One region of the Peribacillus sp. TH14 genome, then DNA from elsewhere that is predicted to be linked to it. Evidence: predicted binding sites of a transcription regulator. Region 1 holds the regulator's gene; the other holds the start of a gene.
What was found. Region 1 encodes LexA, which represses DNA repair genes until DNA is damaged. Its sites were predicted from a motif close to CGAACATATGTTCG; they were not measured.
Positions count from the first base shown of each region.

Region 2: the regulator LexA is predicted to act here: its motif matches at 9,982-9,995, upstream of addB (helicase-exonuclease AddAB subunit AddB).

Region 1 covers NZ_JAEKEK010000001.1:5,756,218-5,772,356, reverse strand. Annotated here, with positions in the region: gene JFU50_RS27685 (hypothetical protein) at 94-375, shown strand; gene JFU50_RS27680 (hypothetical protein) at 688-1,110, opposite strand; partial or broken gene JFU50_RS27675 (IS110 family transposase) at 1,246-1,479, opposite strand; partial or broken gene JFU50_RS27670 (DUF2690 domain-containing protein) at 2,004-2,390, opposite strand; gene JFU50_RS27665 (LuxR C-terminal-related transcriptional regulator) at 2,830-3,882, opposite strand; gene JFU50_RS27660 (amidase) at 4,063-5,517, shown strand; gene JFU50_RS27655 (hypothetical protein) at 6,201-6,524, shown strand; gene JFU50_RS27650 (NUDIX hydrolase) at 7,273-7,734, shown strand; gene JFU50_RS27645 (esterase/lipase family protein) at 8,399-9,931, shown strand; gene JFU50_RS27640 (hypothetical protein) at 10,190-10,477, opposite strand; gene lexA (transcriptional repressor LexA) at 11,286-11,909, opposite strand; gene yneA (cell division suppressor protein YneA) at 12,065-12,376, shown strand; gene JFU50_RS27625 (YneB family resolvase-like protein) at 12,396-13,052, shown strand; gene JFU50_RS27620 (DUF896 domain-containing protein) at 13,117-13,350, shown strand; gene tkt (transketolase) at 13,584-15,587, shown strand; gene sirA (sporulation inhibitor of replication protein SirA) at 15,877-16,139, shown strand, end outside.
Region 2 covers NZ_JAEKEK010000001.1:680,821-696,959, forward strand. Annotated here, with positions in the region: gene gerPC (spore germination protein GerPC) at 1-362, shown strand, start outside; gene JFU50_RS03450 (spore gernimation protein GerPD) at 352-531, shown strand; gene JFU50_RS03455 (spore germination protein GerPE) at 537-944, shown strand; gene JFU50_RS03460 (spore germination protein) at 966-1,184, shown strand; gene trpB (tryptophan synthase subunit beta) at 1,229-2,392, opposite strand; gene addA (helicase-exonuclease AddAB subunit AddA) at 2,639-6,364, opposite strand; gene addB (helicase-exonuclease AddAB subunit AddB) at 6,361-9,852, opposite strand; gene lepB (signal peptidase I) at 10,043-10,606, opposite strand; gene JFU50_RS03485 (TVP38/TMEM64 family protein) at 10,645-11,259, opposite strand; gene JFU50_RS03490 (hypothetical protein) at 11,554-11,928, shown strand; gene JFU50_RS31725 (hypothetical protein) at 12,781-12,912, opposite strand; gene JFU50_RS03495 (DMT family transporter) at 13,262-13,579, opposite strand; gene JFU50_RS03500 (DMT family transporter) at 13,579-13,914, opposite strand; gene JFU50_RS03505 (TetR family transcriptional regulator) at 13,994-14,578, opposite strand; gene JFU50_RS03510 (competence protein ComK) at 14,972-15,535, opposite strand; gene JFU50_RS03515 (IDEAL domain-containing protein) at 15,888-16,124, shown strand.

The DNA of each region.
Region 1 (16,139 bases):
TAAAGGGGTAGTTTAGTTTAAGAAGGATTATCTGAAGATTAAAGTGAATTACTTATTATAAAAATTTTTTATAACTCAATAGGAGAGAGAATAATGGATTTTCCAGAAGAATTAGACCTAATTTCTGTATTTGGAGCTATTCCTAAGAGGAAAGATGAGACAGATGCTTTTTATTACGACACATCAACTTTTGTTTTAGAAAATGAAAAAGAAATATATGAGATTATCCTTTCCCCTTTTTATCACGAATTTACTTTAAGTGTTAAGGAAAAGAAAACAAATAAAGTATGTCATATATTGAATTACTTTCTGTTAATAAAATTGAAATTGTGGAAGAAAAAAGGAGCATTCAAAAATTCGTTTGTTTCACGGTGATTCGGACAGATATGTAAATATTATCGAAATAACTTTAAAGCCTAGATTCAATATGATTTTCAGAGAACAATACTGTTAATTTTTTTCACTAACGGGTTCTTTACTTCAATAAGGGAGGTTGCTGTGGCAGCCTTTTTATAATGGAACTAGAGAGGTAGTTTAGTTGAAAAAGCTTAGTATAAACGCACAGTGAATGACGTTTGCTTTCACAATAGGGCTGTATGGATATGTGTAGTACAGTCTCTCAGTTTATTCGTACTATGCGGTAATGCGATATCATCCTAAAGATGATCCATTAAAAGTCTGTTATCTTTAAAAGATGCTCTTTACAGTTGCATTATTAGGATCAATCATTAATATCTCTTTAGCTATTTCATTAGCTTCCTCTTTACTTAATAACTGTTCTGGCAAGTCATAAAAAAGCAGTAAATATTCCTTAAAACTAATATCGTCAGGAGATAATTCTGCAGCCTTTCTCGCATGAAAACAAGCTGTTTGATATGCCCCCTTTATATTGTTTAGTGCCATACTAAGTAGAAATGATGCCAAATGATGTAATTCTGAGGTCTCCTTATCAAGTAATAAGTAATTCACAAAACTATATGGTGAGATATTTTCATCATCGTAGGCAACAATAAAAAGAATCTCTTTAAGATTTTCCGCGTCTATATTCAAAGCAATGTGTTTTGCTTTAACAAAATCACCATTAACTATTGCTTGCTTAAAGTTATCCATTAAAAGTCTCCTCTATCACAATCTCTTTTTAGTTAATTAAATAACTTCATTTCTTCTTCAACCAACCTTCCCAGGAAGTTTTACCGCACAGTTTGTGTCAACTCTACAATAAGTCATAATGAACTCCCTCAGTTTAACTATCGTGGTGTCTAGGTTTTTCATTTGTTTTAGTTCCTTGATCCAGTTTAGTAATCTAGTAAAACCCTCTTCGTTATTTTCAAAAGACAAAGGTTTCCCGATCACAATGCCCCGATAGTTTACAGCACGGGCCACGTGTACGTGTTGGGCGATATCCACACCAACAACTAGATGTTGATCCGTAATTCTTTCAATTAGTTGATTTTGTTTGTTTTGTATTTTAAAATTCATAGTAGGGCTTCCTCCTTAAGACTTTGAGTTAGATTGGACTCTATACTCGTATCTTACTGAGGGGCTCTATTTTTTTCAAACCTGTATAACTTATAACAGCAACTCAATTTTTATAAAAAAGATTGATTAAAAAATTTATAAACGTTGTTAAATCAACGTTTCACATCAAATATAGCCCATATTTCAATCAATCTTTTTTCAAAACGATACAACTTTATTAGGGGCACGGAAACGATTCGAGGATTAAGGGGCCACATTCCAATTGTTATAAATCGAACCAAGTAATCGAATTAACAAAATTAATGCGGATTCTACCATATTTCAACAGGACTTAAAAATGCTAATTGAACCTTGGCTAACTGTTAAACAATATGATGAAAAAGATATTAAAGAAAAAGTGTGATCAACAATAAGATAAGTCTTTTCAAACAAAGCCCTGAATCTTCTACTTAGCGTAGAAAGTTCAGGGCTTTTTATTCCAAAAATTGTCTTAGCGTATTCGCGTTTTGTCGGCAGGACCCCTATTAATAGTATCCAGTAATACCATAAGCTTCAAAAGGATTCGAGCTTGTTGATCGATATCCTTCTGCTTTCGCATAATTTCCCACTGGATCATCAACCATGGGGGTATAACATGATTTTTGTCCGGAAAGTACTTTTCCATTTCCTCCAGAACTATTACAATCATATGATCGGAGCTTTATTGAATGATCGGAATTAAACTGGTGAATAAAGGCATTCCCTGTATAACCGGATGGCAAGGCAGAATTAAATGTAGTTTTCGCCCAAGCAGACTTACAGGATGGACTATATTTTACCTGAATTGTTCCAACAATGGTTCCATTATCCTTCTTCACACTCGTAGAAACTGCCGTGTAGGCATCATTTTGACAACCAGTAGAAACTGGACTCTTCCCGTTATAACGCCAAAAATGAAAGAAATACGAACAATTTTTGTTTCATTATAATCCTCCCCTTAATATTATTTTTTAAATACTCTGAAAATTTTAACATTATGCGTATTTATAATCTATATAACTAAACTACTATCTTATTTAACAATCTGGCCCTTTAACGGAATAATTTTATTGTCATGAAACATCTAATTCTTTATTGAAGAAAAGGGACTTGGACATTGGACTATTACACAATTACTTAATTATCTTCAGGAAATGAACGCTAACGGTTAATTTACATTCACTTATACATAGTATGAAATAATAAAAAATACGATTCTAAGGTAAGAAGAACCTTCCTTTGTTGAAAGTATTCATAAACCACCTGAATCTTGTAACGAAGTTTAAATATAGATGGAGTTCATCAACAACGAACTCTTCTGGTTCATTGCCTCTAGTCTCTCATCATAACTAGATAACTTAAACTCGTTCGATTTTTTACCCCTAATTTACGATAAATATTTTGAAGGTGACGCTTCACTGTATTTACGCTAATGAAAAGCTCTTTTGATACTTCCTCATTGGTATATCCTTTAGTAATGTATGCTAGAATATCTCGTTCTTTAGTGGTTAGTTTTTCTTCGATTAGATGGTGTACTTCTTTTTCATCACTTAGACTTAAGTAAGCTACGTAATGATCTTTTGAGATGTCAGCCTTCATAATATAAATCGTAACTTCTTGCCGGGTAGGCAATAGAATCTTGCTGATTAAGCCTAGTTTCCAGTTTTCTTTCCATATCACTTCCTGCAAAAATTGCTGAACAGGGTTTCGAATAACTTGGGATGCAAAATGGATAGAGCAGATTTCCTTAGCCGCAGAGTTTGCATGATAGATAGTCATGGCGGAATTAAAAAGAATTTGACCAGTGGATGAGGCGTTGGAAAGCATTTCTAGTGTTTTCTTTTGAGCCCCTATTTCTTCTAGTGAAAGAAAGTTCGCTAAAGAAAATGATATGGACTTAGCCAATATCTCTAATATAAAAGTATCCTTCGCATTAAATGGCTCTTCGTGCTCATATCGAACAAGGCCGATTGCACCTAACAGTTTTGCTTGATGGACTAGATATACGCCTAATTCGTCATAAAATCCGTACTCCTTCATAAAGGACTGATAGTATAAGCTTTTCTCGTATTTAAAAGTGCTCATTACATCATTTATGGTAATAACTTGTTTGCATCTCATTTTTTCTTTAATATTCATTGGATATAAAATATCCATTTGGTAGTACTGACTACAGTAAAGATCTATAATATGGTCGTGAATATTATGGTTTGTTGGGTCAACCAAATGTCCATTAGATTCTGATATCCAGAATATAGATTTGTCATATCCAAACGTAAGGGATAAAGCTTGAAGAACCTGTCTTCGGTACATGTCAGGTGATACCATGGTTTCATGAAGGACACGATGTATATCTTCATAATCTTTACGAGACAACTTTTCCATTTTGATACCCTCCACACAAATCAAAATATTCCAACTCCATTATATTGAATTTTGCAACCGATTTCACCTAAAAGTAGTACATTCTCCTCCTTTTTTGGTCCTTTTAGGTAATTGGCGAGTTCACCTCGCTTAATTATACTGAAAATATATAATATTTTAAAAAAACAGGAGGGATTTTTGATGAAGTTTTCGGAGTATCTTCAGTATGATGGTGTTGGTTTAGCAGAGTTAGTAAAAAGTAAGGAAGTCACCCCTGAGGAGCTGATAAAAACAGCCTTACATGCTATAGAAGAAATAAATCCCAAGCTGAATGCTGTAGTTAGTATTCAAAGGGAAAACGCGAAACGTGACCTGGAAGCTTTACCAAATGGACCGTTCAAAGGGGTTCCCTTTCTCATCAAGGAAATGGCTCTTCATGCCTCTGGCATCCCTTCCCGAATGGGGAGTAAACTAGCTGATGGCTTCGTACTCCCTCATGACACAGAATTAATGGCACGTTTCCGCAAAGCTGGTTTTGTAACCATCGGGACGACAGCCACACCTGAATTTGCATTTAATGCGACTACTGAATCTGTTCTCTATGGCCCTTCACGTAACCCTTGGAATAATGAAAGGAGTTCAGGAGGTTCCAGTGGTGGATCGGGAGCAGCTGTTGCGGCAGGAATTGTACCTCTTGCTCATGCCAACGACGGTGGTGGATCGATTCGAATTCCTGCCTCTTGCAATGGACTCATTGGGTTAAAACCTACACGAGGTCGTATACCAACTGGTCCGGATATGGGAGAGGTGCTTTGTGGACTTGGTATTGAATTTGCGCTCACACGAACCATGAGAGATACGGCAGCACTACTTGATGCTGTATCAGGCCCAGATCTAGGCTGCTATGCTTGGGCTGAACGCCCTACCACTCCTTATCTTAAGGAACTCTCTACACCACCTCAACGTCTTCGAATTGCTTGGACAGACAAACCACTTTCCGGTGTACCTGTTAATCCAGAATGTAATAAAGCTTTATATGAGACTGTGAGACTTTGTGAAGAACTGGGACATGAAGTAGTGGAAACTACTCCATACATTAATAACGAACAGCACATGCTGGCAACAGTTCGACTATGGACAAGTAATCTGGCAAATATGATGGATAACGTGGCCCAGTTTCTGGGGAAAAATCCATCCGAGGAGAATTTAGAAGCTACAAGCTGGGCTTGCTATCAGCATGGAAAATCGATGACAGCTGTCGAATTGTTGCAAGCTTTGGATATTATGAATATGGTGTCAAGAACAATCGGAGATTTTTTTAAAGACTATGATGTTTTACTAACTCCTACCACGGGACAACCACCTCTTCTTTTGGGTCAACTTAATGCCAATGCCCCAGGAGTAAGTGCAGAACAATGGACGGAGCAGATCTTTACTTACGCTCCATTCACAAATGTTTTTAACACCACCGGACAACCAGCTATCTCGCTTCCGCTTGCTTGGAGTCATAATGGTTTACCTATCGGTATGCAGTTTGCTGGTCGATTTGGGGAAGAGGCCACTCTCCTTAAGCTTGCTCGCCAAATCGAAGAGGCTCGACCTTGGAAAGACCACCGTCCGCCTATGGTAAAAGAGTTCGTAGAATCCCAAGGGTAACCTTCACAAATAAAGGTTCACCACTAAAATATAGTCCATCGGACTGTCGAAAATGTCTCGACAGTCTTTTTTGTTGGAAACAAAAAACTGATTCTTCTAGTTCGTTTATTCCCCTATAAATCCCCGTTTGCATTCCGAGAAGGGAACCCACCAACTAAAAGCTCAAAACATACGCAAAGTGTTGTACAGAAAAGGAAAATGAACCATACATTGAAGACCTTTCATATCTTTTGAAATGGGCTTCAAAAACCGTCCTATAATTGATTTAGCCTGTGGAACAGGCAGAGCAACAATTCCTTTAGCAAGTAAAGGATATAAACTAATAAGTTGAGCCCTCAAGTCTTATGTAAAGAAGAATAAATTTCTTTTTTTTGCACCTCAAAACCGAACCCGTTACTGGAATTTGAAGATTTTTTCTTTTTTTGGACGAGAATCAACAAAGAATTTCAGTAAAAGTGCATAGTGTAAGAGAAACCAGCTTCAACTTTCTATATATTAATTAGCAATTCACGAAATGTTGGGGTACCCCTTTAGAGGTAAGGGCCAGGATAACTCTTGCGCAAAGTATCTCGTTTAGTTTTCAAATCGTAGACAAACACTTGACAAAAGAAAAGAAGAGCTTATCACAGAAATTAATTTACCTGTTGTTGGTGTGAAATACGAGTATAAAGGAGGCGAGTTAAGTGCCTAAAGAAATCAAACATCCAAAAATTTCTCAGACTCTAAAGATAGGTTTTCTTAGCTTTAAAGCGCAACCAGAACATGCAGGCATTGATTATTATGGCCATGGAATTTTATTGGGTGATTCAATTGTAATGGATCCATCCACAGGTGAAGTTGTATTGAAAGTAAACCTAGATAGTTACCTTAGTGAAGTTTACGTTTTTTATTTAAAACTGCTGATAAAAAAAGAACTCTTGGATCAAACCCAGAAAGACAATCTATTTGTTTTTGGAAGGCAACATGAGTTATCGAAAAGAAAGGATTTAATTAAATCTATGAAATGAATTATTTAGTACACTAAGACTAGGAGCAATTGGCGCAATCGAAGAAATTGCAAATAAGATTAATAAAAATATTTGAGCTCTCTTTCCTTTGTAGGAGATAGGGCTTGTTCCTTATAGAAAGACAAATCATCCTGAATTTCATGTCAAATATCGATAATAATACACTAATTTCAATTTAATAATTTTCTCTAAGAAATTGTACTTTAATCTTTTGGATACATTCGGATGTGCAATTGTAACTGTCCAGGGAGATATTTACCTAATAAAGTAATATCGAAGAAGGTAATAAGTACATAAATAAGTATAAAAATGTTAAATTCTCTAGCGCAGGTTCTTTACTAATTGTTCCTATCTGCTTCTGTTCAATAGTTGTGTGCTATATTTGAAGTTGAGATGCTGTCACCCTATACTTTGTATGGGAATTAATTCGACAAATCATAGAAAACTTCTATACTATCGGGAATTCACTACTCCTAAGCAAAAGAAAAGTTGAAGTTGTGAAAAAAAGACTTTGGGGAAAATACAAAACAAATGGCTTTTTTATGAAGAAATCTTATTCTGAAAATAGGCAAATATACGATCTAACTAGAAGAACAAAATAAGAATCAGTATAGGTCAATCCAATTATTGTTGGCTTTTTTGTTCGATAATGGGATGATGCCACAAGTTAGTAAGCTGATAATGCAGTGATTTAAGAATAATCTAATTAATAATTTAAAGTAATATATTCTATTAGAGGTGTTGGATTATGAGGTCGTTCAAATATACAGTTTGTTTTATTAAGCAAGGGAGTAAATTGCTCATGCTTAATAGAGAAAAAGCGCCAATTATGGGGGTTTGGAACGGTGTGGGAGGGAAAATTGAAAGAGGAGAATCACCAGAGGAAACTGCTCTGCGTGAATTAGAGGAAGAAACTGGTATACACTTAGAAGATTTTTTCTCACAAGGTACAATAACATGGGAAACTGCAGAGGGTGTAATCGAGGGGCTTCATGTTTTTTTAGGTGAGTTAGATAGCAGTCATGTATATGAGACACCAAAGAAAATGCGAGAAGGTATTTTAGATTGGAAGTCAATTGACTGGATACTCGACCCTCAAAACCTTGGAATTCCAGAGAAAATACCTCACTACCTGCCAGTATTATTGGAAAAAGAAGGGGTTCATATCTTCAGCTATATGGATGGTAATATGATACATGAGGCTAATTAGCTATCATTAAACTAGAGCTTTGATAAGTTTAATATGAAAAATGATAAAGTCAGCATAAATATTGTTGGCTTTCTTATTGTGGGGTTGTATTGATTAATTCTATAACATGTAACAAAAGTAAGATTAAATACACTTATCAAATCGGAAATGAATTTTTTAGAAGCGGCTATAAGTAGCACCGAAATAAAACCTATGCCGACCTTTACCTTTATAGCTGAATAATGTTAAGTGTTGTATTGATTGAGTCGACATTTTATAATGTTGGCTTTTTGTTTTCCCATCCTGATGCCGATAAAAATGTTGTAAACTTTTTTTGAACCAAAAATTGGCCGAAGTGCACCTGCTACAGATTTTAGAGATTTTATTTATGAGAGTACCTCTTGAATGAGATGGACCTATGTTTATTAATAAGATATAGATATACTAGTCATACTTTATCTCTACATTGTTGAAGCATCTCTAGTTTTTTTCACTCATTTTTAGAAAGATTGCAGGTAATAGATTGCTAAAGCACAAATATAGACTTAATAAAGACTTGTAAAATGAGAAAAGGAGGTTTTGGATATTCGGAAAATACAAAAAAAGGTCTAGGAGGAGAAAATAATTGAAAAGAAATTTAATTAAATATATCGTTTTTCTAGTCCTCATTTCAACAATATTAGTTATGGTTAAGCCAAACATTACCTCGGCAGGGAAATTAAAGCCGCCATCTGAAACTTTCACACCAGGGGATTGGTTTCTAGGAGATATCCCACCTAATCTAGATGTAAATAAACCACCAATCGTATTTGTTCAAGGAAAAAATGGGAGTTCAACTAGCTGGTACGGAGAAACGGAATATCATGGTGTAAATGATATGTATACAAAAGCATATGAAGCGGGTTACCAAACTGTTTTTGTTCAGCTCTATGATGCGGCTGGAAATGGTTCAGTAAGCCAATATACTAATGGTAGGCTTTTAGCATCAAAACTTGCTGATATCAGTAACCATTTTGGGGGAAGAAAAGTTAATATTATAGCTCATAGTAAGGGAGGGCCAGACACTCAAGCAGCCCTTGTTCACTATGGAGCACATCTTTATGTTGGAAGGGTTATAACTCTGGCTTCTCCTCATCATGGTTCTAACTTAGCTGATTTAGTTTATAGCTGGTATGCGGGTTGGCTGGGTTCGTTGCTTGGTCAAAAAGATGATGGAACATACTCTTTGCAAGTAGGAAAAATGGCAGAATTTCGTTCAGTCACAGATAACCATGTAAACTCTCGAAAAAATAAGTATTACACCGCTACAGGAATGAATAGAGGTCCAGCTCTTTCCGCTTTATCAATGGGAGGACAATATTTATCTTCTTATGGAGAAAATGATGGTCTAGTAAATGTATGGAGTGCAAAATTACCTTATGCTTTCCATTTGTTTACTGATCCAAACTTAGATCACGACAACATACGCATAGGTTCTGCTGTCTTTTCAAGAATTGAACCATACTTAAGAAGTGATTCAATTGCTGGAGTTCCAAGTTTAAATACTAAGTCAACACAACAAGTTCAAGATGAGATTATTAAAACTGATATTTCTCAAACAGTTCATGGAGGAATGCTGCAACAACATGCCTGGATCGAGCAAACCTTCAATGTTAATGAACCAACCTCTGGTAATGTAACGATATACACAGCCTCAGATGATGTAGAGGTGGAATTAATTTCTCCATCTGATCAAACATATTTACCCTCCTTACAAGTAATCTCTACTGAGAATAAATCATCCTTTTTTTCTGGTGCAACTATCCAAACATTTAAAAGAAATAGCCTTGAAGTTGGAAACTGGAAGGTACGAATGAAGACTAAGTCACCAAAAGATGCATTCCTGTTAACAGCACAATTTAATGAAATGGATCCCATTACATTAAGTATGTCCGGGAAAGTAAAACAAAAGGATGCAAAATTCTTAATAAAGACTCCGATGAAAAATAAATATAAGTCAACTAGCACCACCTTTACTGTTCATCTTATTGATGAAGATGGAAATGAAATTGCTAAAAATAGCTCAATAAAAGAAATTGATACAGAGAATTTTTCGGGTGCCTTTCCAGAAGTGCCTAAATCAGGTGTTTATAATATAACGATTGATGTAAAAGAAAAAAATATAGATGGTACTGAAAGAACTCGTACTTTGATTCGCTCAGTCTATATTGAAAAATAGAATAAAAAAATTAGGAAATAGCCCTCTCTTTATTGAGAGGGCATCTTGTTTAGGGGATACAGGGAGAAGAGCGTTATGCAGAAGCAATAAGGCTCTCTTTATTTTATTTAAAGATTTCTACTTAGGAAAATTTGTTAATAAAACAATTCGATGTGTGTATTTTTAGGAATTAACTATGTAGCTTAAACTTGAATTCAAAAGGAGAATAAGGTTTAAGAATATTTGCATCTGCAGAAAAAGCTGCAAACCGCTGTTTACTTAATCCTTATTTTGATTAGAATCTCTATATGACAAAATGGCAGTTTTGAGCGCAGCATAATTGCCTATGCTTGCGTAACCATAGAACCAGCCCATGAAAATGCCTGCTACAAAGTGATGACGATGGCTAATGAAAATGGAAATGATTAATCCTAGAACTATAGCAATTGTAGGTATGAATTTTGGAGGGATATGAAACATGATCTTCAAAATTTGAGTCAAGATTATGATAGTTGGGATGGCTATTACTGCATCCCAAAAGTTTGTATGGATGGTTGGGAAATCCAAATAATAACACCACTTTCACGAGAAAGTAAAGGAAGGTTTATTTAATTAATTTTTACCATCAATAAAGTATTTATACCTTAAGATTTAGACCGATTAAGAGGAATGTTTAAATGCTCTTGATTTGACTTGGTTTGAGGGTTTTTCATGGTTCAAAATAAAAAACTTTGAATCCATTACATAATGGTGGATTCAAAGTTTTTTTTGATGTAAGTCATCCCAAAGTTCTTCCATTAAACCATCCATTTCTTTTCTTTATTTATATTGTTCTTCCTAGGATACCTCGATAGTAATACCTTCAAAAGTCAATACGTCTCCGACTTGAGTATTTTTCGGAAGTGAGTTTCTGGACAGTCTTTCCTTTCCCCGTTTACTTGAGCTAGTTCACCTACAGAACGTTCAATTATCTCATAAATCATCCTTTTTCACCGTCTTTACTCTTAAAGATTTAAAGATTGCCCGATACACCTTTTGGACAGTTATTAAACGTTTAACTACAGTAGAAGTAGGAGAGCAGTAAAAAAATGAGTAGGGAGCAAGATTTGGTTTTATGAGTAAAAACTTTCCTTAAGCACTTTCATCCGTACTGAAAGATCGAAACGAGGTATTTTGCCTTTTTAATACATAGGTACTGTTAACTGAAATATGAAGTCAAAGATCGCTTGATAGATTAAAGAGAAAAAGTAGATACTCCTATTAAAAACGATTTCTACTAAAAAATAAAAAATTCACAAAAACATAGTCTTCCATATGCATATTGATGGAATATGGGACATAAATTAGACAAACAAAAAAAGCGCAGTTAGCGCTTTTAGTGTATTTGTCTATACAGGCCTATTACTTTTCCAAGTATCGTGACACCTCTTAAAATAATTGGTTCCATATTTGAATTTTCAGGCTGAAGCCGTATGTAATCCGGTTCCTTAAAGAATCGTTTTACCGTGGCTTCATCATCTTCAGTCATGGCTACTACGATATCTCCATTATTGGCATTGCTCTGTTGTTTCACGATGACATAATCCCCATCATGAATTCCTGCTTCAATCATACTTTCTCCCATGATTTCGAGCATGAATACATGATCATCATGAGGAACCATACTTTCGGGAAGTGGGAAGTATTCTTCTATGTTCTCAATGGCGGTTATCGGCATGCCTGCTGTTACTTTCCCAAGCAACGGCACGTTAACGACATTAGTCTTAGGTATAGTGTTGGCTTCCTCTATGTTTAAGATTTCAATGGCCCTCGGCTTAGTAGGATCACGTCTGATTAGTCCTTTACTTTCCAAACGAGATAAATGTCCATGTACCGTTGAACTTGATGCAAGTCCCACTGCTTCGCCAATCTCTCTTACGGAAGGTGGATACCCTTTTTGGCGAACCTCTTCTTTAATGAAATCAAGAATATCTTGCTGCCGTTTTGATAGTTTAGTCATATGTGCACCTCTTCTCCAAAGTTCTTTGCTTTATTATAGCATGGCCCCTATTTCTATACAAACATAAGTTCGAATTTTGTTGTTGACTGAAACAAACGTTCGTACTATAATCTGGGTATAAGATACGAACGAACATTCGCCTTGGAGGGATATTTATGAAAAAGTTGTACAAAAATTATATTTATACGATTCTATTAGCGGGATCAGTATTTATCTTTTCAATTTTATTCTCCTGCACATTAGACAAAAATCAAAAAAATAATTTTCTTTCAATAGAAGTAAATGAAGGTGATACCTTATGGGAGATTGCAGAAAAATATGAAGAAGCTGATTTGACAAAAAAAGAATTCATTGGTTGGATAGAAGAGCACAACGAAGTCAGTGCAGATTCAATTAAACCTGGTCAAGTCATCGTCATTCCGGTTAAAAGTGAAAAGCTTGTTCAGAATTTGGCCAGTCAGCAGTAAGTAGTAAAGGTAGGGTATTATGAAAGCAGTAATTTATTGTAGAGTAAGTACGGAAAAAGAGTCGCAGGAAACATCGTTAGCTAGGCAGGAAGATGAATTAGTCAAATTGGCTGAGAAAATGGATATGGATGTAGTATCTATTATAAAAGAGCAAGCAAGCGGTTACGAATTAAACCGTGATGGTATTTTTGACATGCTGGATCTATTTAAAACTAAAGAGGCTGAAGTTCTATTAATTCAAGACGAAACGAGACTAGGCAGAGGAAATGCAAAAATTGCTCTGTTTCATGTTGTTCTTAAAGAAGGCGTTAAAATCTATACACTTTCCCATGATGGGGAACTTGAGCTATCGGATTCAGATGCTATGGTTATCCAAATAGTCGGCATTGTAGAAGAATATCAAAGGAAACTACATAATTTAAAAATTAAACGCGGGATGTTACGAGCAGTGGAAAAGGGATATCGCCCTCAAAAAAACCTTCAAAACCAGAGTAATTCTACTGGAAGAGACCGTAAGGAGATACCTATTGAAGAAATTGTTAAACTTCGGGTAAATGGATTGACGTTTGCAGAAATCGCAGCCACGTTAAGGGGCTTTGGCTATAATGTATCCAAAGCTACAGTTCACAGGCGCTTTCTTGAATATCAACAGAATACACCTGAAAGTCAATCATAGAACTTGTAATTTCGCTTTTTTTTTAATACGATGTCAATATCCGTACATTAGAAGGAGCGAAATTATGCTATCAAAAGAAAAACTAGCCCGTATTAATGAACTTTCTAAAAAGGCTAAGGCAGAAGGCTTAACAGAAGTTGAGTCTAAAGAGCAAACCCAATTGAGAAGTGAGTACTTGGAAACATTCAGACGTTCTATGTCCGATACGCTGGAAAATGTGAAAGTTGTTGATCCGGAAGGAAATGATGTCACACCTCAAAAAATTAAAAATATAAAGGAAAAAAGAAACTTACATTAATGAATGGGGCTATCTGATGGAACTTTTCATTGGCGGGCCTTCTTATGGTCTTTAGAATTAAAAGGAGAATGCATTCATGTATGTATTCTCCTTTTTAGCTTAACCTAAATAGTGGACTTCTCTAGTTACTAGAAAATTGAAATATTGGGGAAGGATTTAGTGATTTTAGTTGTGATATTAAGCAGGTCACTATAATATAAAGAGGTACATTACAGGAAGGGATGTTTTACAATATGTTAGATAAATTAGATGCACTTTCTATCAATACAATTCGTACATTATCGATTGATGCAATTGAAAAGGCTAATTCTGGTCATCCGGGAATGCCAATGGGTGCAGCCCCGATGGCGTATAAACTTTGGACTGAATATATGAATCATAACCCTAAAAACCCTGATTGGTTTAATAGAGACCGTTTTGTTCTTTCTGCTGGTCATGGATCTATGCTGTTATACAGCCTTCTTCATTTGTCAGGGTATGGCTTATCCATCGATGATTTGAAGAATTTCCGCCAATGGGGTAGCAAAACTCCTGGACATCCGGAGTTCGGTCATACAGCTGGAGTTGATGCGACCACAGGACCACTAGGACAAGGGATTGCAATGGCAGTAGGGATGGCGATGGCAGAACGTCACTTGGCTGAAAGTTACAACCGTGATTCTTATAATGTGGTTGATCATTATACATATAGCATTTGTGGAGATGGAGATTTAATGGAAGGCGTATCTGCAGAAGCCGCTTCATTAGCTGGACATCTTCAGCTTGGAAGACTTGTTGTTTTATATGATTCAAACGATATTTCACTTGACGGCGATTTAAGCCAATCATTTAGTGAAAGTGTAGCTAACCGTTTCAAATCGTATGGCTGGCAATATCTGCGCGTAGAAGATGGAAACGATCTTCAGGAAATTGCGAAGGCAATTGAAGAAGCAAAGACTGACGATGCACGTCCAACATTAATAGAAGTGAAAACCGTAATCGGTTATGGTTCACCAAACCGTTCTGGTAAGTCTGCTGTTCATGGTGCGCCGCTTGGTGCAGATGAGTTGAAACTGACTAAGGAAGCATACAAATGGACATTTGAAGAGGATTTCTATGTTCCTGAAGAAGTGTACTCCCACTTTAATGAAGCTTGCGTCGAAGCAGGCAGTAAAAAAGAAGAAGCTTGGAACGAACTGTTTAAAAATTACAAAGAAGCACATCCTGAGTTAGCTGAACAATTAGTGCTGGCTATAAAAGGTGAATTACCTCTGGAGTGGGACCAGGAAATTCCGGTCTACGAAGAAGGAAAAACATTAGCTTCCCGAGCTTCAAGTGGAGAAGTCCTAAATGCGATTGCCAAAAAGGTTCCTAGCTTTATTGGTGGTTCAGCAGATTTAGCCGGATCTAATAATACAGCCATTAAAGGTGAGACAGATCTATTACCGGGTAATTATAGTGGACGTAACATTTGGTTCGGTGTTCGTGAATTCGCTATGGGAGCAGCTTTGAATGGGATGACCCTTCATGGTGGTTTAAAAGTGTATGGCGGAACTTTCTTCGTATTCTCTGATTATTTACGCCCAGCTATACGTATGGCAGCATTGATGGGTCTTCCTGTTACGTATGTATTTACTCATGACAGTATTGCTGTAGGGGAAGACGGACCGACACATGAGCCTATTGAACAATTAGCTTCATTGCGGGCAATGCCGAACCTTGGGGTAATCCGTCCGGCTGATGGTAATGAAACAGCAGCAGCTTGGAAAGTGGCGATGGAGTCAACTAACAAACCGACTGCCCTTGTTCTAACACGTCAAGGATTGCCAACGATAAAAAACACTTCTGAAACTGCTTATGAAGGTGTTTCAAAAGGGGCTTACATTATATCTGCTTCTAATAAAGATGAAGCGGATGCATTACTTCTTGCGACTGGCTCTGAAGTAAACCTGGCTGTTGAAGCACAGAAAGCATTAGCATCAGAAGGAATTGAAGTTTCTGTTATCAGCATGCCATCATGGGATCGTTTCGAAACTCAATCTAAAGAATATAAACAAAGTGTAATCAACCCGGCTGTTAAGAAACGTCTAGCAATCGAAGTGGCTTCACCGTTTGGTTGGGATCGTTATACTGGCGATGAAGGCGAAATCTTGGCAATTAATCATTTCGGTGCCTCTGCACCAGGTGGTAAGATCATGCAAGAGTTCGGATTCACTGTAGAAAATGTAGTTGCTCGTGTGAAAGAAATGCTTAAATAAAATTCGGAACTGACACCAAACTAGTTTGGTGTCAGTTTTTTTATCGAATCTTCTTAAAGCATGTTGAAAGTGCCCATTATTTACGGTAAATCTTCTATTCGACAAAAAAAGAAAAATATTTCTCCAGCAAACAACATATCTTGTTGGTTTGTCAATATATAATAAGAATAAATAATTTTCGTTTAAATATGTCAATTAAAGGGGAGTAGCCATTATAATATAGAAAATAATGGCGGGTTATCGAAAAATAAAAATGTTCTGGTTTCCAAAATAGGAATGCTAGGAGGCATTGGCTAATGAGAACCTATCAAATTTTTTAATCGAAGATGAATTTGCCCATCATTATTATGGAAGAGAAAAGCTATTTTTCAATTTGTTTTTGGAGTATATTCAAGCAAGGGGCAGACTGAAGAGTATTTTGCAAAAACAAATCGAATTTGTCACCAAGACAGTCCCTATTATCCAATTGCAGGTAGCCATTGAACAGCGTTTGCAAAAAAAGATGAATTTTTGGTCTCAGAATGGAAAATACTATCTAGAAAAAACGAGTGG
Region 2 (16,139 bases), 5.1 Mb from region 1:
TAAATAACCAAACGGTCCCACCTGCACCTTATCTATTTCCTGGCCGGGAGATTGTCGCACAGGAAATCTACAACGAGATTCTTTCAGACTTAGAAAATATGATCAGTGATACGGAAGGACAATTGAAAATATCTCTTGAACCTGCCTATCACGACTTCATGAGACAGGATGTGGAGCGCCAGCTACATCAACGCATCAACATGTATTTTGATAATCTTACGTTTCCAGAACGCGCACCGCAGCAGCGGGATAACGTTAAAGAAAAAATCAGAGAAAAAGTAAAGTCTGATATTCAGGCAGCTTTGATTCAATTCATTACCAACTCACAAGCCGAGACAGGAGGAAATTCAAATGGAGTTTAATGTAACCAATCACCAACTATGTGTTGGCGATATTCAAATTACCGGGGTAGCAAGCTCTGCTTTATTTCTCATTGGGGACGTCCAAACCGTCCAACTATCTTCCGCATTCGATACGCCCCCAGAATCTTTTATCGTCGGACCATTTGTTCCGCTAGGTCCAAAAGCATAAAAGACATGTTTTCAAGAATCTCAAAAGTAAAGTCCCTTTCTTCCAAGACGTTAATTTTAAGTTCCACCATGCAAATCGGAGACTGTTCTTATATTGACGGAAATTCACAAGCATTGGCAATTCAGAAGAAAAGCGATAATTTCCAGCCACAAGAATTTCAATTCAGCGATTTCAGCATCTTTAAGAGGCCTCTCTATATTCCGAGGATTGATGAACCTTTTCTTCCACAATTTTCAAACCCTAACCCCTTTATCCGTGTTGGCAATGTCCGCATTATTGGGATATCATCTTCATCCGTTATCAGTGTTGGCAATGTCGGCCATATACGCATGGAATCCAGAGTCCATCACATTCGACAGGTTCAAAAAAAAAATGAAGAGACACAAACAGAGGATGGATCGAATGAAACTTAAAATGAAAAAGGAGGAATTCATATGCCAGCCATTGTCGGCCCAGTTCAAGTATTCAATGTAGCGGATGGAAATCTATTATTCGGTGATGCAGCCGTCATTTCGCCGAAATCTTCCAACAAAACTGTCACTGGATCCGGCTCAGCAAACACAGGTGGAATCGTCTTTACGGCCAGTGGTCTGAACGGAAACAATATCCTTGATATCAATGGAGTCGATCAACCCATTTCAGGGAATAATTAGCCAAACAAAAGCCTCCTATTTCCAGGAGGCTTTTCCCATTACATTTATTTATCAAGCATTTTAAATACTTGCTCTACATCTTTATCACCACGTCCTGATAAATTAACAATTAATATGTCATCCTTTGTTAACTCTTTTGCCAAATTCAGCGCGTGCGCTACAGCATGAGAGCTTTCGAGAGCCGGAATTATCCCTTCTGTTTTGGACAAAATTTGAAAGGCCTCAAGAGCTTCTTCACCTTTTATTGTTACATACTCCGCTCGACCACTATCTTTCAAGAAGCTATGTTCCGGACCCACGCTTGGATAATCCAAACCTGCAGCAATTGAAAAAGTTGGCTGCGGGTCTCCCTTTTCATCCAATAACGTCAAACTTTTAAATCCATGCAATACTGCCGGTACACCTTGTGAAATACTTGGGGCTTCAGCCGGTTCGACACCAACTAAACGGACATTTTCTTCATCGATATAGTGAGTAAAAGCACCGATGGCATTACTTCCACCTCCAGCACAGGCAATAATGGCAGTAGGCAGCTTGCCCTCTTTTTCAAGAATCTGGCGTTTTGATTCTTCACTTATGATTGCCTGAAAATGCTTAACGATAGATGGATAAGGATGTGGCCCTACAGCTGAACCAAGCAAATAAAAAGTATTTTCGTAGTTTTGGACCAAGTCATTTAACGCCTCATCAACAGCATCCTTTAATCGTCCCTGTCCTTTTTCAACTGCAACAACCTTGGCACCCAACAATTCCATCCGAAAGACATTCAGCGCCTGTCTCTCTGTATCTAGCTTGCCCATATAGATAACACACTCTAAACCAAACATCGCACAAGCTGTCGCAGTCGCTACACCGTGCTGCCCTGCTCCTGTTTCTGCAATGATGCGTTTAGCACCCATCCGTTTAGCCAGCAGGATTTGGCCAATCGCATTATTGATTTTGTGAGCACCCGTATGATTTAGGTCTTCACGCTTTAAATAAATTTTGGCTCCACCAATTTTTTTCGTTAAATTTTGTGCATAGGTTAAAGGATTTTCACGTCCCACATATTCTTTTAGATAGTATTGAAACTCCTCTTTAAATTCCGGATCATCCTTATATTTCAAGAATTCTGCTTCTAAAATATCCATTACTTTCTGAAGTTCTTCCGGTACAAAGCTTCCCCCGAACTCACCAAAGTATCCTCTGCTCTCCATCTTACTCGTCATACTCAGCTCTTCTCCTTTAGAAAGGTATTTTATACATTAGTATATAGCAACCTTGCAATATTTTTCAAACAATTCTGTTTATTTTTTAAGTAAAAAGAGTGCCTTAGTATTATCACCTACTGTCTACCTATGTGGGGATTTTTATATGGCAAAACGGTCTTTCCCCGATTGAATATCGAGAAAAGACCATAGCTTAATCTATTCTTTTTTTCATTGTCTATTTGCCAGGGTTTTACGCACTTCTCTTTATACTTCCAATAAATGCGCTCCATCGAAGAAAAATAAATAACGGCTCGTTACTTTTTTATTTAATATTCCTTCGACAGCCCTTGTGTAAAGCTGTAGCTGCATCCGGTATCGATCGGCAAGAATCTCTTTTGCCCCTTCATACCCACTAGCAAAACGACCAGTTATTGTATCCGTTTTATAATCAAGCAACACAAGCCCTTGTTCATCCTCAAAAATACAATCAATAACACCCTGAATCAGAATTTCCTCTTCTCCAGTTGCCCAATCACTGTAAGCCTCTTTAGCCGGCAATGACATTGTAAATGGCACTTCACGGCGAATACTTTGAGCCTTCTGCATTCTTTGACCGATATCACTGTCAAAGAAATCAACAATCGTATCCGGATTCACAGCTTCTTTCTGTTCGTCGGTTAACAACTCGCGTTGAATCAGTTCAACCATCAATTGCTGAATCGATTGAATGGTAATCTCGTTTGATAAGTCGATATGCTGCATGACTAAATGGGTAATCGTTCCTCTTTCAGCAGGAGTTAGTGACTTTTCTTGCATAAAAGTCGGACGCTTCGTGATTGGCCGCTTAAATTTTCTCAACAACTCTGTGGAACTTTGCTCATCCTTCAGTTCATATTGACGTTTTAGTTCAGAAACGGACTGCTTGGAACGATGCACGGAAGCCTCATGTTCTGGGTACTCCCATTTAAGCTGTTCCTTGATATCCTGAGAAAACTCGGAAACCATTTCGACCTTCTCTGACTTCTGAACATGCTCTAGTAATTGCTCTTGTGCGAGTGCCTCTTCATCATCCAGAACTGCCAGCTCTTCACTAGGAATGACAGAGATGGACCAATTTGATGGATGTGACTCCATTTCCCAGCCAAGACCAGCTGCCCCCTGAAAGTCTCGATGACGGACAAGGGATGGACCGATCCAATCAAGATAGCTTTTTGCACCAGCTCGTACATAGTCCTTTAATAACCAATCACCGTGTGTCGCATTACTTGCCCAATTATGCTGCATTTTTTCTGCATCACTGATACTGGAAATTAAATACAGCTTTTCCTTAGCCCTTGTAAGCGCAACATAGAGGACACGCATCTCCTCTGCAATTAATTCAAGCTGCTTCTTCTTCTTAAAAGCCAACTGTGGAAGAGATGGATACGTTATCCGTAATTCAGAATTCACATACTTAGCCGCAAAACCATAATCCTTATCCAGTAAATAAGGCTTTCGTAAATCCATCATATTGAATTGTTTAGAAAGTCCGGCAATAAACACAATCGGAAACTCCAGACCCTTTGAGGAGTGAATCGTCATCAGGCGGACTACATCTTCCTGTTCACCTAAAGCCCGAGCTGCCCCTAAATCATCTCCACGTTCCTGCATTCTATCAATGAAACGCAGAAAACGAAACAGACCACGGAATGAACTCGCTTCATATTGCCTTGCCCTGTCGTACAATGCCCTTAAATTGGCCTGACGCTGTTTGCCACCCGGCATTCCTCCTGCAAAATCATAGAACTGAGTTTCACGATACAGCAACCAGATTAAGTCGGACAATGCCTCCTGCCTGGGAAGCTTTCGCCATTTTACTAGCTTTTTATAAAATGATGAAGCTTTTTCATAAAGCCCAGGATGCTCATCTGAGTCACTCTTTCTGTAAAAATCAGCTAATGCTTCATAATAGCTACCTGTATGGAATAAACGGACCTGCGACATTTCTTCTTCATCCATCCCGACGATAGGTGAACGCAGAACGGAAGCCAAAGGAATATCCTGCTGGGGATTATCAATCACTTTTAATAAGGAAATCATGATTGCTACTTCTGTCGCCTCAAAATACCCTGATGACAAGTTAGCATAAACAGGAATCCCCTGCTTCTTAAATTCTTCCATAATTTGCGGTGCCCATGGCATAGAACGAAGGAGAATGACCATATCACGATAAGTCGCAGAACGGTATTGTTGGGTTTTCATATCATATATCTGATGCTTTTCGTTTATAGTCTTTTTAATGAGCTTGGCCATCAATCTTGCTTCGAGTTGCGCCTTTTCAAGTTCCTCGGCCTCGAATCCGATTTCCGACTCTTCTGTTTCTGAATGGGATTCTGCTCCATCAATTAAATGGAGTTCAATAGGGTTTGGTTTGTCTTCGGGATACGGCGCTCCTTTTTTCAACTGGGCGTCCTCATCATATTTAATCTCACCGACTGTAATCCCCATCAGCTGTTGAAATAAGAAGTTCGTTCCATCGAGAACTTCCTTTCGGCTCCGGAAATTCCGGTTTAAATCGATCCTCAGACCTGATTCGTTCCCATCATGGGTAAAGCGTGTGTACTTTCCAAGGAAAAGATTCGGTTCCGCAAGCCTGAAACGGTATATCGACTGTTTGACATCGCCCACCATAAACAGATTTCCACTATATTCTCCATCTGCCGTCACCAGTTTTAAAATTGATTCCTGAACTAGATTGGTATCCTGATATTCATCGACAAGTACCTCTTTAAACTGTTTCCGATATTCAATAGCGGCTGCTGATGGCTTTCGTTCACCATCTACGGTTTCCTCTGTCAAGATTTGAAGACAGTAATGCTCCAAATCAGCGAAATCGACCAAGTTTTTTTCCGCTTTTGCGGCGAAGAATCTTTCGTCAAACTGTTTAACGAGCATAACCAGGGTATCGACATATCCCTTCAGTTCTCTTATATCACGTAGATAACTTTCGGGTTTACGAGAAAATAACTCTTCCTGCAACGATTTTATAATTTTCTTTGCCTTATCACGATATTTGGTAGCCTCATCCGCAATATCTTTGATAAAGTCTGCTCCCGTGCATCGTTTTGCCGTACCAAACTTCACGTTTTGAATTTCTTCATAAAGAGCGTTCCAAGAGTGATCTTTAACTCCCGATAATTTGGCAACAAGAGCAAGGTCAGCTAAATAATTCTCTGCCCTTGGTGCTGGCCCCCCTGGTACCTTTGTCAGTTCGAGGGAGCGCTCCAATAAATCCTTGGCTGTATCCAACTGCAAACCAATATCGAATTTCAAGGACTCGATAAATGTAAGATCGTCTATTCCTGCATCATCAGCCAGATCATACATGGCAGCGGCACTATTTAGCCATTGATTTGGATCTGGATTCGATCGCGAAAAATCATAGAGAGATCGGACTATATTCTGAAGTGCATCGTCGTTTCGATCACTTGTAAAAGCATCAACCAAATTAAAGAACTCTTCATTATCACTCTGACCATACTGCTCTTCGAAAAGCACTTCCATTACTTCATCACGTAGTAACTGTGCCTCTGTAGAGTCCGCAATTCGAAAGCCTGGGTCGATTTCCGTCAGATAATAATACTTCCTAATCACCTCTAAACAAAAGGAGTGAAGCGTGGAGATCGAAGCTCGATTAATCAAGCTCAACTGCTTACGCAGATGCTGTGAATGCGGATTTTCATTAATCGCTTTTTCTAATGCCTCGCTGACCCTGTGACGCATCTCGGCAGCCGAAGCATTCGTGAATGTCACAACAAGGAGTTCATCAACATCAATCGGATCATCTTCTGAAACAACCTTTTGAATAATCCGATTGACTAGCACCGCAGTTTTCCCTGAACCTGCCGCCGCTGCAACCAGAATGTCCTGATTTTTTGCCCAAATCGCTTTCCATTGATCTTCCGTCCAAGTAACGTCACCCGGAAGCGCAGGAATTATTGTTTTACTCATCTTTCACCCTCCCCTCTTAATAAATCCAGAACATCATTTTGTTTCTTCTGTGCTAAATTCCTAAATTGATTCTCCTCCAAAGACTGATCGAATTGACATACTGATTTAAACGAACAGAAGGTACATGGGGTTTTTTCCTTTAATTTATATGGTGTGATATCTACGTCACCATCGACCATTCGATCACCAGCCTCCTGATAGACCCGGCGTACGTGATGATTCAAAAGTGAAAACTCTTCCCTACTCGCAACTTTGGAAGCTGCTAAAAGCGATCCATCCTTTTTAAATCCAGCTGGAATGATGTCAGATTTACTGGAAGTCTCTATATCAAGCGATGTATCCATCATCTGAATAACATTTGTATGATCTAATACAAGTCCATTCATTTTAAAGCTCTTATAGATTTCTTCCTCAATTTTATCCAAACTGAGCATACCCTTTGATTTAACAACCGGATTATGAACATGAAAATACAAAACACCAGCTGGAATCGCTTCTTTGCCGATAAGTGAATGGGAGTGGGTAACGACGATATCGAGATATGTCAGCATTTGCAGAGCAAGTCCATAGTACACTTCACTCATGTTTAGCTCCTTTTCACTCGATTTATAATCGAGCACTCGCAAATAGACACCCTCACCTTCTTCCGATTTATCAACACGATCAATCCGCCCAATTAATTCCATTTCCGTCCCGTTTTTCAGTGTGAATGAAAGTGGCGGCAGCTCTCCATTTTTCCCGAAGCCAAGTTCCAATCCTATTGGAGCAAATCCGCTCACCTTGGCATGTTCACTTAAGACGATTGATGCCCGACCAATTACATGTTCCAATTTCCTTCGCAAATAATGATGTCGGTTCGTACTTAACAAAATCTGATTTTGAAGCTTTGGAGCAAGCCTTTCCACTGCGTTTCTAGCCAATTCCAAGCATTGCTCTTTTGTCAATGAAGACCAAGGAATATCATTTTCCTTTAAATAATCCGAAATCATTTTTAGCGCTCCATGGAACATTTCACCAATATCCGGTGCATCCAGACGAAAAATCTGCCTTTCCCTTAATTTCAAACCATGAGCAGCGTAATGGGAAAACGGGCAGCTATTAAACATTTCCATCCGCGATACACTTGTAAGAATGCTTTCACCATATAATTGCTTACTTGTTTCTTCAGATAATTTCTTCGTTTTATTTTGGTAAAAAAGACTCGATAATACCTTAGCTGCTGCGGGACCAACCATTTCATCTTCAATAATGGTATTGTATACATCCCACCAGAGTGAATGGATGGGGTAGTTTCGTTTTTTCAACTGCAATTGGGCAGCCAGATAAGACAGGGCCACATCATAATTCGCGGCATACTTCACCTGCTCCTCAGCAGACAGGTCCGATGGGTCGTTCATATAAAAAGAATCGGTAACGTGCGGCAGGACGTCCCTTACCCTCTTTAAATAAGAAGAGGGTAAGAGAGCTTTTCCTTCCTCATCGGCAAGCGGATACGATAAATAGAGCGCTTCAGCCGGTGTAGTAAATGCTTTATACGCTGTAAACTCCTCATCCAAGAGGCGAACCTTCGAGCTTGGGGCAACGTCAAGCCCACTTGCCAAAAGCGTTTCGCGATCACTATCGGAAAATACTCCATCAGATACAGCTTTTCCTGGCAAGACCCCTTCATTTAGACCAATGACAAAAGCTGTCTTAACATCATCAAGACGAGATAGATCGAGATTAGCGACAAGGACTTGGTCAATTGCCGGCGGTACTAAAGAAAATTCAAGGGATTCCAGACCTGCTTCAATGATTACCGCAAACTGTTTCATAGAAAGCTCTTCTTCGCTTAACAGCTCGACGAATTGATCTAGCAGGTCGACGACTGCGTTCCACGATTGTTCATGCTCTCTAGCTGAAACCAAATCTCCTGCTTCTTCGGCCTCCAGCTTTAGCTTTTCCAATTTTTCCGGTACATGTAATTCTTCAAGATATAGATAAAGGGCTTCGCATATTTCTCTACCATTTTGAGACTTTTTCACTCGTTTTGAGAGCTTCAAAATGGGCTCAGTAAATAATTGCTTCAGCTCATTCAGTTCCTGCTCAAGCTTCATTTCCTTATCCGTTTGGGCTCGGTCTTCGAGCTCTAGTCCACGGAAGCGGCGGTAGGTCCATCGATCTTTAGAAGTCCACTTACCTCCTTTAATCCCACGAGCAAGCACATAATTTTCAAGCTTATCTACCTGCTCACGCATTCGGTCGTGGCTTTTTTGAAGCGGGAATAGTAGCTCCGTTTTGATTGCCCGAAATACTGGTTCATAACGCCAATAGCCATTTATGATCTCCAATGTCGATCGAATCAGTTCAATCAGGGGATGATTGAGCATAGTTCGTTTTGAATCCACGAACAGTGGAATTTGATAATCCCGAAAAACTGTTTGTAAAATATCTTCGTATGCTTCTCCATTGCGAACTAAAATCGCAATATCCCGAAAGCGGTGCTGTTTTTGTCTGACAAGTGTCAAGATGTTCCGGGCGACCCCTTCAATTTCAGCCCTGCGGTTAACTGCCTGAGCAATCGTTACTTCAGAGGGGTTCTCAAAAGTTCGCGCAGGACGTTGGGCAAAATAGGTTTCCAGATGATTCAGCCCCGGACTCCCACCAAACCTTGCTGTACCGTTTAGGATGCGATCTTCTGCTATTGGAATTCCAGCCCTTAATCCCGCTTGATAAAGCTGATGATACAGATTCCCTGTTTGCCTGAAAAGCTGCAGATCATCAGGCGCATATTGTCTGTAGGGCTGATCTAATGTCAACGCAATTGTTACACTCTTGCACAGCTTCATCATTTCTTCTACAATCAATAATTCCTGTGGTGTCAAACTGTAAAAACCATCGATGTATATATCCGCGTCTCTTATATATGAAGACTCTGACATTTTTTCTATAAGTAAAGTAAAATAGTCTTCAGAATCTAAATATTTTCCAATCATTTCATCCTCAAAAGCCTGATAAACCAGTTCAAGGTCATGTAGTTTATCCTGAATTCCATTGCCTCCCGGTGATGTTTCGGTCAAATAGTTTTGAATGTCATCCGGTTGGATGCAATATTGCTTGAATTCAGCCAGTATTTGTTCCATTTGAGCAATGAATCCCTGCTTATCAGCAGATCGGCGAAACATTTTCAAATCTTCTTTTTTATCATCCATAATCTTTCGTATCAACATATTAACGCCAACACTGTCCAAATGAAGACGGCTCATTCCTCCAGTTTCCTGCAGAACGCGCCAAGCTAGCCTACTAAAACTGAATACCTGTGTCCGTATCATTCCAGCGAGGCCTGGCGTTTTAATTAATTTATATTCCGATAGAAACGTCATCTGATCAGGAACGAGGTAAATTATTGGATTGCCTTCGGGGTCCTTATCCAATCTGGAGCGAATTTCGTCCAAAACATTCGAAGTTTTCCCTGCACCCGATCTTCCTAGTAAAAAACGTAGTGACATCTTTTTCCCCCTTATACAACATAATATCTAGATCTATCATACCAGAAATACTGCCGTCTTTTTGACCTGGTTTCTGTTTCCAGTTACGATTTGTTTCCTATTATTTTACCGTTTCCTTAATAAAAATACCAATCGTACGTTCGTGTTTTAATCAAAAGAAAAAGCCCTCAATAATTTCGGGCTTCCGCAATCATTCACCTTTAAACTGCAAATTAAATTCTTTGATTGGCCAATATCGCACATCAACTTTACCAACTACATTTTCAACTGGTATGTAACCAAAGTGGCGGCTGTCCGCACTTTCAAGACGATTATCCCCCATGACAAACAGCTTGCCATCTGGGACAGTGGTCGTATCAGTGATTTCTTTTAATGTAAAATCACCCGTAAAGTTCTGCCCCGGGAACCCCTCCTTAAACTTCTCAAGATAAGGCTCATTCACTTTCTCACCATTTACATAAAGCCAATCATCCTTGTAACGAATACGGTCACCTGCAATCCCTATAACTCGTTTAACATAATCTTCGTGTGAATTCGCATGAAAAACAATTATGTCAAATCGGCTGATATCCCTGATTTGATAATTAATTTTATTCACAACAAGTTTGTTACCTTCTTCAAGTGTCGGCTGCATCGACTCCCCTTCAACATCATAGCTTGAAAAGAAAAATGTACGGATTAAGATGTAAATAACAAAAGCAATCATGGCTGCTTTTACCCAGTCGGATAAAGAATTTCTGTTTGTTTTTTCCATCTATTTCAACCCCTACTGCTGCATTTATATTCTAATACTTATTTCCCTTCTTCTCTCTTCATGCTTTTATTTAGCCGGACTTCCAGTCTTTTTCCTACATACCATAAGATAAAAATGACAATACCTATGATGATTGTACGCACAGGCTTATGAATAAGCGATACAAGATCATAACCTACGAAGCTAATCGTAAAGATCATCACCGCTTTCCCTCCTATGACAGCTAGTCCATATTGCAACGGGCTGACCTTTGAAAGACCCGCCACTATGTTCACAATAGCCGATGGTGTAAAAGGGAAGCAGAGCAGTATAAACAGCGGTCCGAATCCATGATTTTCTACCCAAACCATTAGCCTTTGCACCTGTTTATGTTTCTGCAAAAGTCGAAAAAGCCTCATTTGACCATATCTTCTAATAACTAAAAAGATCAGAAATGCTCCCGCTACCGCCCCAATCCAAGAAAATAAAAAACCCCACCAGAGACCAAAAGCCGTTGCGTTAGCGAGTACAAACACTACTAAGGGTAAAAAGGGCAAAAAAGCTTCCAGCATCGGTAGCAAAATTCCCGGGATTGGACCGAATGAGCGATATTGCTGAATAAGTGCCGATATATTATCAAGTGTAAACCACTCACGTATAGTATCCAAGTCCATAATTATCTCCCTCGACATGCCGACTATTAAAGCAGCATAAACTTATTAAAAAGCTGTTCTATTTTAGATATATCACTTTCCTCTGAAAAATTGCAAGAATTATTATCCATATATAATCATACTTTCCCTATCTCAGGAAAACATAATCTTATTAACAAAAATTTCATCATTCCAACAAACCGCTTGCATATCAACTGATAATCCATTAAGATGGATTATGGAACATATGTTCTTATTTTTACGAAGCATACATATTAATATGGAAACCTGCTTTTTTAGAAAGGAGCGGTCATGATGACCCGTATTCCAGAGGATGACCGAAATATGATTGAAAAAGCCATCTACCTTCCTATGGTGATTACAGTCTTAAACCGGGATCTCAAGGTCATCGAAATAAGTCCGTTTAAATTAAAAAGGCCCTATTCAGAACTAGTGGAACATGTTTTAAAAGCCGTTCAGGAAGAGCTTGCCGAGGTGCGGCGCTATTTGCGCAAGGAGAATATTAAGGTAAGTGAAATTAAACGCGATGAATCCTTTACGATGTATTGTTTTTTATATAAAGGATACGAGGAACATCATAATTATTTCAATCCTCGCCTTCGCAACAAAACCGAAGACTTATTGTGTAATTACTTTTTCGAAAGAAGTCAACGATCCAAGGAAGTTTAGGGGATGTATTTGTTTAAAACCGCCTATTGAAAGTTATAATAATTTAAATGATGGGCTACTTTTTTCACATTATTTAAAAGGATCTCCTCCCTTTATCTGAAAAGGTTTTATTATTCATTTCAGAAACTTCATGCACTTACTAGGGGTTGTTTATTCCTATATATGAATGTGAATATTTACATTCAAAGAAATTCGTAGAGAGATATATAAGGGGTTAATGGAACGCTGTTGGCTATATTTTTCTTGGAAAAATAGTGTTATAGGCTCAAACTCTTCAGAAGAAGTATCTGTATATCACTCACTCCAATTGCTTCATAACTTTTAGTCAATATAAACACCTTAATTATGGTTAAAAAGGTTCTCCATGATAATAACAATATTGTTAAAGAAAATGACTCCAGAAGATTTAAAGGATTAACACCTTTATTCCATAACTATGTAAATCCATCTGGTGCGTTATAAAGAAGCATTTCTGACTGGATTTTTTCAAAAAGGGCATGTTTTGATCGTATGGTGGGTCTCTTGAAAAAAAGATTGGTCATCTTCTGTCTACGATGTCTCACAAGTCCCCTATTGTTAACAACTAACAACATAAGTATAAGAGATATTAAAATGGCAGATAAACGAAGTATATACGTATTGTTTGGAAAGGGATGTCCCTCTCTTTATACCCCTTACCAAATATTCATTTTAAATGGGGGCATATAAATATCCCCCATTTAAAATGAATATCAGATTCAAACAGCATCTTGGTGTATGAAAGGACTCGTCATGCAATCGTGAATTTCGCAAGGTAGTTTTACAACGCCACCATTTCGAACAAATCCTCTTAAAAAATAAAAGAGTACTAAATTATAAGTATAACAAAATCATTTTCTTTAATATCATGAAACAATTGACATCCATTATACTGATGCCTATACCACTAATAAGTATAATTCGTTTAATATTTTTTATTTTTTTGAAAAAAAGCATTCCACTCAAAACGCTTATGCCATCTGAACCAATACCAGTCCAGATGGCATAAGCCTATCCTACAGGAAGAGTTTGTATGGCCACAGATAATAAATAAAAGCTAATTCCGGCGAAAAAAGACAAGAAATCGTTGGTTAAATTTTGTAAAGCCATCTGTAAGTTTCAATGAAATCACACCGCCAATTTATGCTAATATTGCCATTATTAACATGACCCATGCCGTTTTTATCATTTCTTCTTTACTTATAAAATGCCAATCTCTAACATTCCTCTAATAAAAAATAGAACCTAGCTATATTATCACCTCTTGTTTGTCATTCTATTCCAATGACGTTTTTCACTTTATTTTCAATTGTTATTACGATGATGTCATCTTTAAACCAATGACCCCTATTAAAATAAGACCAAGTGATATAAATTGAGAAAAAACAAATCGTTCTTTAAACCATAATATACCGACTAAAGTGATTCCTACACTACCAATGCCAGTCCATACTCCATAAGCAACTCCAGCAGAAAGTACTTGCATAGCTTTAGAAAGACAGTAAAATGAGAGTAAAAAGCCGATCGTCATCACGTATATAGGCCATTTTTTTCTTGTACCATCCATGTATTTCATTGCAATCGTAGCAATGACTTCCTCAAGACCAGCTATTAATAATAATCCCCAAGCCATTAATGCTCACCTCTTGTTTTCTCATTATCTTTTTTAGTGAATGTCTTCATTCCGATAATTCCTGATAAAAGAATCATTAGAAAGAAAATTTGTCCAAAAGAGTAAGATTCACCTAAAAATACCCCCGCGATATATGTGCCTACAGTTCCAATTCCTACGAATACAGTATAAGCCGCGGCTACAGGAATCGTTTTATAAGAACGAATGAGTAAAATGAAACTTACTGCAATTAAAAGAAAGGTGATTACCCAATCTAAAAAGGAATCTGCATACTTAAGTCCTGATGCCCAAACTACTTCTAAAATACCAGCAACAAGCACTAATAACCAACTCATATTAATCACCTCTCTTACTGAATGAATGTCAGTCATTTTTAATGAAATAAAAAGTATTGGAAAAGATCCAATAACTTATTTATGTTCTAAATAACGCTCTTTTTAAAAAGTTAAATATCTCACCCTTAAATACTTCGAGGGTATCATCTTGCTCATGACTTATAAAAAATCGTTCAGCTGAATTTTCAATAAGGTTTATAATCATTCTAGCCGTCCATTTAACATTAATGTCACTGATTATCTGGTTATTTTTAATGGCATTATCTATTATATCCTCAAGCCAAGAATAATAAGGCTGATATATCGATTCCCATTTCTCCATTGAATAATCTATAGCAAGCCCGGAATAACAAAGGACAATAACATCTTTATGTGCATCTGTTACGTTAAAGGTTTCATCAATCACAACTTCCAAGACGTCCCAAAAGTTTTCTTCCGTTTGAATCTTTTCCTTAATTCCTTCTAAAGTAATGGTAAGAAGGTTATCTGCAATAGCTGGTATTAAAGCCTTTTTTGAAGAGAAATATAAATAAAAAGTACCTTGTGCCACTCCAGCCTTTTTTACGATATCTGAAATGGAAGTCTTATCAAGGCCTTTTTCAGGGATGACATCAATGGCGGCCTTTAAAATTTTTTCATATTTTCCATCAGGACTGCTTGCCATATTATGAACCTCCTTCGTGAATGAATGACTGTCATTCATTATATATTAATACTAATGAAATGTCAAAAAGGTTATGATGTTTTCCACAATCGAATGCATATAAAAGGATGCTCAATTCCTGATTCAGCGAAAAGGTTGATGGATTTTTCATATCATTGTAAAATATATCTTTCCATTGATTTCATTATAGGAGATATACTTATTACGGCACATCTATCTAAATGACGCCTGTCTTACAGTTTTGTAAGGCAGGTTTTTAATTTAGGGCAGTTTATATACCTGCTTAAATTAGAATAGGCGAACCTCCTCTTAGGAAGTTCGCTTTTTGAGGTTTTAATAACATGATTGATACAAATCAACACTTCTTGCAAATGCTTTGCTTAACATAATTAGCTAGCGTGGATTATACTTTGACATCATCTCTGAAGCTTTTCCCCCATTTGCATCGGTGAACAAATAGAAAGACTTCCTCTTTGTTTCCTCAATCCTTTGAATTAGTTTAGTTTTTAAAAAAGATGTCCGATGCAGCTGGTTTTCAAAAGAACTGCATGATACTTCTATATCGATGGTTTGTTTATTTCGGAATGTAACCTTTGTATGTTTTGAATCTACGCGATCATAGGATACCACATGCTCATGAGATAACCAGATGCATTGAGGACGTAAGGGAGATGTAGTCGGAAAGAAGAAAATTGAACTAGTTGGGTCAATCGCGATCGGTGCTTTATGAGTGATATTTATAAGCTGTTTCGTTCCATCCTTTCGTCCCTCATAACTCGATCCAAAGTACTCACAGCTTTTCTTGACAATTTCCAAAGGTTTGAAAGGGGAAATGAACTCGTCCTCCAATTCAACGATTTGGGCGTATATTTTACTTCCATAATTGATTGGCATTACCATTAAAGTATAGGGAGTGATTTCATATTCTTCGATAATTCCCTGACAACTTTCCTTCAACTTACAACCACCTCTTCCTCACTGCATTAAAAAGTGTAACTTTCAGCATTTGGTTATTATTTTCCCTCTACTGAGAAAACAGCTAAGATTTCGATCAAACCTTTTACCCTGTCCCCCTCCCTAATACCTCATATGGCTATAGAATATAGGACAGTTAGTTAATATGTGTTAAATTCCTCACTATAATAGCACAATTAGAATAGGTTATAAGCAAGTTCACAAAAAATTAAAAATTCTTTTTAAACGTGGTCATTTCGTCATCTAAACGACACATTTCCAAATATTTTAAATTTTCTGTTGATTTTATCCACTTAAATCCATATACTAATAAAAAGGGTCAGGGGTGGTTACTTTGAAAAATGAAAAATCTTATTCAGAGTCAGTGAAGTCCTTATCAATGAGCGAAATGAAAAACGATGCTGTAGTTCAGGAAATGTTAATTGATATGATTATTCTAGAATCCGTCCTTAATACCAAAAAGAATATCCTTGCGAAACAAATTGATGAAGCGTTAGATACTAAAGACAAACCTTTATTCCTAAAACTAAGTTCTGAAATGAACATTTTGCTAAAACAGTTTGGAAATTAAAAATGTTTGATTAAA